Regions from separate parts of the Paenibacillus cineris genome, predicted to be linked through region 2. Evidence: a T-box and tRNA genes for the amino acid it is inferred to sense, from the RefSeq annotation. Region 2 holds a T-box; the other holds one or more tRNA genes.
The links. A T-box is a leader RNA that pairs with one kind of tRNA and senses whether it is charged. The one in region 2 lies ahead of tyrS (tyrosine--tRNA ligase), so its partner is inferred to be a tRNA-Tyr.
Positions count from the first base shown of each region.

Region 1: it encodes a tRNA-Tyr, which carries the amino acid that the T-box ahead of tyrS (tyrosine--tRNA ligase) is inferred to sense. The anticodon was not compared.

Region 1 is NZ_BORU01000001.1:115-3,393, forward strand. It holds partial or broken rRNA gene KI379_RS00005 (23S ribosomal RNA) at 1-7, shown strand, start outside; tRNA gene KI379_RS00010 (tRNA-Asn) at 76-151, shown strand; tRNA gene KI379_RS00015 (tRNA-Ser) at 156-247, shown strand; tRNA gene KI379_RS00020 (tRNA-Glu) at 257-331, shown strand; tRNA gene KI379_RS00025 (tRNA-Val) at 425-500, shown strand; tRNA gene KI379_RS00030 (tRNA-Met) at 536-609, shown strand; tRNA gene KI379_RS00035 (tRNA-Asp) at 647-723, shown strand; tRNA gene KI379_RS00040 (tRNA-Phe) at 781-856, shown strand; tRNA gene KI379_RS00045 (tRNA-Thr) at 880-955, shown strand; tRNA gene KI379_RS00050 (tRNA-Tyr) at 959-1,044, shown strand; tRNA gene KI379_RS00055 (tRNA-Trp) at 1,055-1,128, shown strand; tRNA gene KI379_RS00060 (tRNA-His) at 1,160-1,235, shown strand; tRNA gene KI379_RS00065 (tRNA-Gln) at 1,258-1,332, shown strand; tRNA gene KI379_RS00070 (tRNA-Gly) at 1,339-1,413, shown strand; tRNA gene KI379_RS00075 (tRNA-Cys) at 1,423-1,496, shown strand; tRNA gene KI379_RS00080 (tRNA-Arg) at 1,509-1,585, shown strand; tRNA gene KI379_RS00085 (tRNA-Leu) at 1,603-1,682, shown strand; gene KI379_RS00090 (LiaF transmembrane domain-containing protein) at 2,418-2,723, shown strand; gene KI379_RS00095 (PspA/IM30 family protein) at 2,802-3,279, shown strand, end outside.
Region 2 is NZ_BORU01000001.1:4,074,552-4,077,830, forward strand. It holds gene rpsD (30S ribosomal protein S4) at 38-637, shown strand; gene tyrS (tyrosine--tRNA ligase) at 781-2,034, opposite strand; T-box leader at 2,092-2,356, opposite strand; gene KI379_RS19000 (transglycosylase domain-containing protein) at 2,505-3,279, shown strand, end outside.

The sequences.
Region 1 (3,279 bases), 4.1 Mb from region 2:
TATCCAAAAAATATAAAATGTAGATTCGTTTCGTATCTAGTTTTCAAGTGATCAAACACTTGAATTAAATATTGTTCCCTGATAGCTCAGTTGGTAGAGCACTCGACTGTTAATCGAGTTGTCACAGGTTCGAGTCCTGTTCGGGGAGCCATTATGGAGAGGTGTCCGAGTTGGCCGAAGGAGCACGATTGGAAATCGTGTAGGCGCCAAAAGCGTCTCGAGGGTTCGAATCCCTCTCTCTCCGCCATTATAGTTTGGCCCGTTGGTCAAGGGGTTAAGACACCTCCCTTTCACGGAGGTAACATGGGTTCGAATCCCATACGGGTCACCACTTTAATTATTAGCTTCAGGAATGAGAATCCAAAAGAAAAAATGCTTGCCTTTTTAGTGGTTTATCTGCTAAGATATTAAAAGTGTTTCTTATGGAGGCTTAGCTCAGCTGGGAGAGCATCTGCCTTACAAGCAGAGGGTCGGGGGTTCGATCCCCTCAGCCTCCACCATGTATACTTTAAAGAAAATAAATATTTTTTAATGACGCGGGGTGGAGCAGTCCGGTAGCTCGTCGGGCTCATAACCCGAAGGTCGCAGGTTCAAATCCTGCCCCCGCAATTTATCTCCTTATTTATGGAGATACATAATTGGCCGTGGAACCGTGGTGTAGAGGCCTAACATGCCTGCCTGTCACGCAGGAGATCGCGGGTTCGAATCCCGTCGGTTCCGCCATTTATTTTCTTGAGAGTTTAGTTTGTTGCAATAATACTCTTGATAGAAACAAAATTAGGCTCGGTAGCTCAGTCGGTAGAGCAGAGGACTGAAAATCCTCGTGTCGGCGGTTCGATTCCGTCCCGAGCCACCATGAATTTAATAATAAGCATAAAAGCCGGTGTAGCTCAATTGGTAGAGCAACTGACTTGTAATCAGTAGGTTGGGGGTTCAAGTCCTCTCGCCGGCACCATATGGAGGCTTAGCGAAGTGGCCAAACGCAGCAGACTGTAAATCTGTTCTCGTACGAGTTCGGTGGTTCGAATCCATCAGCCTCCACCAGTTTTATTATAGGGGCATAGTTTAAAGGTAGAACAGCGGTCTCCAAAACCGTTAGTGTGGGTTCAATTCCTGCTGCCCCTGCCATTCGAAATACAGCTTCATATCTTTTATTATGGCGGTCGTGGCGAAGGGGTTAACGCACCGGATTGTGGCTCCGGCATTCGTGGGTTCAAGTCCCATCGATCGCCCCATAACTTATAATGACAATCTTGTTGGGGATTAGCCAAGCGGTAAGGCAACGGACTTTGACTCCGTCATGCATAGGTTCGAATCCTATATCCCCAGCCAGTTTAAGCGGACGTGGCTCAGCGGTAGAGCATCGCCTTGCCAAGGCGAGGGTCGCGGGTTCGATTCCCGTCGTCCGCTCCATTTGATTTCGGCGCCATAGCCAAGTGGTAAGGCACAGCTCTGCAAAAGCTTTATCCCCAGTTCGAATCTGGGTGGCGCCTCCATTAACTTCATATGCGCCCTTAGCTCAGCTGGATAGAGCGTTTGACTACGAATCAAAAGGTCAGGAGTTCGAATCTCTTAGGGCGCGCCATTTTTTTAACTGAATATGCCGGTGTGGCGGAATTGGCAGACGCGCGCGACTCAAAATCGTGAGGGAAACCGTGGGGGTTCGAGTCCCTTCACCGGCATCATAGAGAAAAGCCTTGGAAAATATCCAAGGCTTTTTCTTGTATAGACTAACATTGTACACCGAGCCATCGTTCGTCGTTCGTTAATCCCTCATCCTGCTGTACACTTGCACTTCTCCTTCCAATCAGCCACCTGATGATATCCCGCTGAAAGACGGCCATTATAATTCGTATTGCGTTAATTTATGACTGTATGGTATTTAATTCGTATCATGTTTGTTTTATGTAGGTCATATCCGCATAGATGTTCTCTTTATATGACGTGTCCTCGTAAGATGGGAGTAAGAGGGTGTACAGCAGCCTTGAAAAAGATCCTCTGATCAATCCGTTCGTTATACCATTACTCCCTTTGAACGTTTTCCCCATCCTTGTTTAAAGTTGATAAACCATTCCAGCCGGCTTTACCTGGGCTAAACAGGCTCAATGTTTCTTTAGCTAAGTGCTAAATCCCTTGCTCAGAGCCTCCAACGACTCCCTATCCCAAGCATTGTATAAGTAAACTGCTCATTGAAGTTCCATAGCGTGTTGATCATGCCCTATAAACGGGCAATTGGAGCTGCCAGTGGAGGATGTGGCTGCCGCGTTACATGCAGAAAAGCTTGCTTCGTCTAAGGTCCGAGCCTTCCCCCGACTTAGGTCTAGGATTAAAAACCGTCTTGGGTCCGTTTTGGAAAACCCGGATTGAACCTAAAATAGAGTCATAAGGTTGATACAAACGAAAGGCGGTGACAATGCATGAGAACAAATAAAACTTCTGGTTGGGCGATCGTATTGATCGCAATCGGGGCACTGATGCTCCTGGGAGTATTCGCTCCATTATTCGGCAGGCTGATCGGATTGATCTTCCCGATCCTGATGATCGTGCTCGGCTATTATGGAATTCGCAGAGGTAAGGTGGTCATCGGTACGATTATCCTCGCATTCGGTGTCATGGGACTTCTGGCGAAGCTGTCCTGGATCATCGGACCGCTGCTGGGAATTGCCCTGGTAGTGTTCGGGATTATGCTGCTGAAAGGTAAGAAGTCGTCGAAGTGGATGTAACGGTAACAAAGAATTACCTTTAATAAATACAATCAAACGAATAGGCGATCACAGCTTATAAGGAGGGAGCAAAAACAGATGAGCGTATTTCGCAGGGTACGGGATATCACCGTAGCGACATTAAATGAACGTTTGGAACAAAGTCAGGACCCGGTACGGTTGATCGATCAGTTTTTGGCATCAACGCGTGACGATATTATGGAAGCCGAGAAGCTCGTTCAGCAGTACTCCGCTCACGTGAGACAGCTGAAGCAGCAAGTGGATCAGGCATCCAACATGAAGGAAAAGCGTGAGGAGCAGGCGCTGCTGGCTCTGAAGGCCGGCGAGGATCATCTAGCCAAGCTCGCACTGCAGGAAAAAATAATCTATGAAGAAAAGCTCGAGCAATACGGAGGACTGCTGGATACAACCCGCCAGTCGCTCACCGAGCTGGAAAATCAACTGAACGACCTGAAATTGGAGTACCAAACCGTGTACAGCAAACGTCAATACTACGCGGCACGGATGGAAACCCTCAGACTTCAGCAGCGGATGAATCAGCGCATGGAAGGTTTTG
Region 2 (3,279 bases):
TGTAAATTATTCGAAAAATAAAGGAGTCTACTATAACATGGCACGTTACACAGGTCCAAAGTTCAAATTGAGCCGTCGTCTGGGAATTTCCCTGAGCGGTACTGGTAAAGAATTGAAACGCCCTTTTCCTCCGGGACAACACGGTCCTAACCAACGGAGAAAAATGAGCAACTACGGTATGCAGCTTCAAGAAAAACAAAAATTGCGCCACATGTACGGTTTGGGTGAAAAGCAATTCCGCACGCTGTTCGACAGAGCGCAAAAAATGCAAGGTATTGCCGGTGAAAACTTCATGTTCTTGCTGGAAAGCCGTTTGGACAACCTTGTTTACCGTCTTGGTTTCGCTAACTCCCGTGCAGGAGCGCGCCAATTGGTCGCTCACGGTCACGTGACTGTTAACGGCAAGAAAGTAAACGTTGCTTCCTACCAAGTAAGCACAGGCGACGTGATCGGTCTTCGCGAAAGAAGCCGCAGCCTCTCTTCTATTAAAGAAGCGCTGGAAAACCGTACGCATCTGCCAGGCTACCTGGAGTACAACGATGGAGCTTTGGAAGGTAAATACATCCGTTTCCCAGAGCGCGCCGAGCTTTCCCAAGACATCGACGAAAGACAAATCGTCGAATTCTACAACCGTTAATATTTGCTGCAACCAAGCCTGGAACTTTATGTTCCGGGCTTTTTTGTTTGTTCTGGATGAAAAACAGGGCTGACTGGCAGCCCTATGTATCGTGGTAGTATCCCCCTGGCCTCTCCCAGCCTTCTCACAGCTTCTTACATCTTCTATAGCAGCCGGAGCTTGGCAAATTTGCGTCTTCCCGCTTGAACGATATCGCCGTCCCGGACCGCGATCTCCGCATGGGGATCCTCGATTTTCACTTCATTCAGCTTGACCGATCCTTGCTGAATGCTCCTTCTGGCTTCACTGTTGGAAGAAGCAAATCCGATGAGGGTCAGCAGCCGGACCAGCCGGATGGCCCCTCCCTGCAGCTCGTTTGCGGGGATATCGCGCAGCTCGATATCTTCAGGAAGCGCACGCTGCTGAAAGACCGTGACGAAATGCTGCCGGGCCGCTTCGGCCGCCTCCTGCCCGTGGTACATCCGGACAAAGGCTGCCGCCAGGCTCATTTTGGCATCCCTTGGGTGGATACGGCCGCCTTCCAATCCTTCGCGCAGAATCCGAAGGTCTTCATTCGTTATATCCGTGGCCAGCTCGAAGTACTTCACCATCAGACCATCCGGCACCGACATCGTTTTGCCGAACATTTCGTTCGGTGCGTCATCGATTCCGATGTAATTGCCGAGGCTTTTGCTCATCTTCTGCACGCCATCCAGCCCTTCCAGCAGCGGCAGCGTAACCGCCACCTGCGGTTCTGCCCCGTATTCCTTCTGCAAGGTGCGGCCCATCATGAGATTAAACGTCTGATCCGTACCGCCGATCTCGATATCCGTCTCCAGCGCCACCGAATCCATGCCCTGCATCAGCGGGTAGAAAAACTCGTGAATGCTGATCGGGAGACCGCCGGCATACCGTTTGGAAAAATCGTCTCGCTCCAGCATCCGGGCCACCGTCACTTTGGAACCGAGCCCGATCACGTCGGCAAAGGTCATCGGTCCGAGCCATTCGGAGTTGTAGTATACCTTCGCTTTGTCCGGACTTAATATTTTGAACGCCTGAGCCTGGTAGGTTTCCGCATTCCGCTTCACGTCCTCTTCCGTCAGCTGCCTGCGGGTTTCCGATTTCCCGGTCGGGTCGCCGATCCGGCCCGTGAAATCCCCGATGATCAGCTGCACCTCATGGCCCAGCTCCTGAAACTGCCGCAGCTTGTGCAGCACTACCGTGTGCCCCATATGAATGTCCGGAGCGGATGGATCAAGACCCAGCTTTACCTTGAGCGGACGTCCTTGCACAACCGACCGGATTACCTTGCGTTCCAGCTCTTCGTTCGGCAGGATTTCGACCGTCCCCCTCCTGATGACAGCCAGTTGGCGTTCAATCTCTTCCTTCTGGGCCGGCGTGAGTTGTTCCCAGTTCATCGTCATCAACCTCTCTCTGATCCGTTAGAATGTACAGCAAAAAGGCTCCTGCGCGTCCCAAGGGACGAGAAGGAGCCTGCTCGCGTTACCACCCTAATTAAAGCAGCCGTTTCGGGGACGATCCCCTTTCACCCACTGCTTTCACTTCATTACGATAACGGACTGCCAGGTCCGGTGCCAGACTACTTACGCTCCTGGTGACGCGCGTTCCTCCGGACGGCTCAAGACGGTAATTCAAAGGGAGAGGCTGCCGGTTTGCACCACCCACCGGCTCTCTGATCAGCCCAGGCTCCCTTCTACTGGAGTCTTTCTTTGCCTTTTGACGATATGTTCTTTTTGGATTAACCCTATTTATACCACACACCCGAAAAAAGTCAATGATTGCCATCCATTTGGCCACGATTCGATCTCTGCATTCAAAATACGCAATTTATGCTATAATAGTTCCGTCAAAAGGAGGATAGCCACGAATGGTTGAAGATAACAAACAAAAGCCGGAAGAGCAGACCGCTCCGAAAAAACGGTCCTACGGCCGCATCATCGGCCTTACCGCGATGTGGACGCTGGTCGTTATCGTTATGGGAGCGCTGTTCGCCGGCGGTACGGCAGCCGGGTACCTCACTTCCATCGTGAAGGATGATCCGGTCCGTTCCAGGGCATTGATTGACCAGAAGATGAGCGAGAACTCCATTACGGGATTCGCCTACTTCCGTGACGGCACCCCCATCGGACAGCTTCGGACCGATGAGGACAGGCGCCCCGTGGAGTATAAGCAGATACCGCCCATCGTCATCGACGCCGTCGTATCGATTGAAGACAATAACTTTTTTACACATAAGGGTGTTGACATCAAGGGCACGCTCCGTGCCGTCAAACAGAAGCTTCTGCATGAATCCGTGCAGACCGGAGGAAGCACGCTCACCCAGCAGCTGGCCAGACGCGTTTTCCTGAACCTGGACAAAACGGAAGACCGGAAATTCAAGGAAATTTTGCTCGCGCTCCGGCTGGAGCGGTTTATGACGAAAGAAGAAATTTTAACGGCATACTTAAACAAGGTTCCGTTCGGCAACGGATCCAGCGGCTACAATCTGTACGGTATTCAGGCCGCAGCCAAAGGCATTTTTAATATTAGTGATCTCAGTAAATTGAACGTCGCCGAGGCGGCTTATTTGGCCGGTCTTCCTCAGCTGCCTTCCAGATATTCGGCCTTCAACGGCAAAGGCGAGTTTAACGAAGCCAACTTTA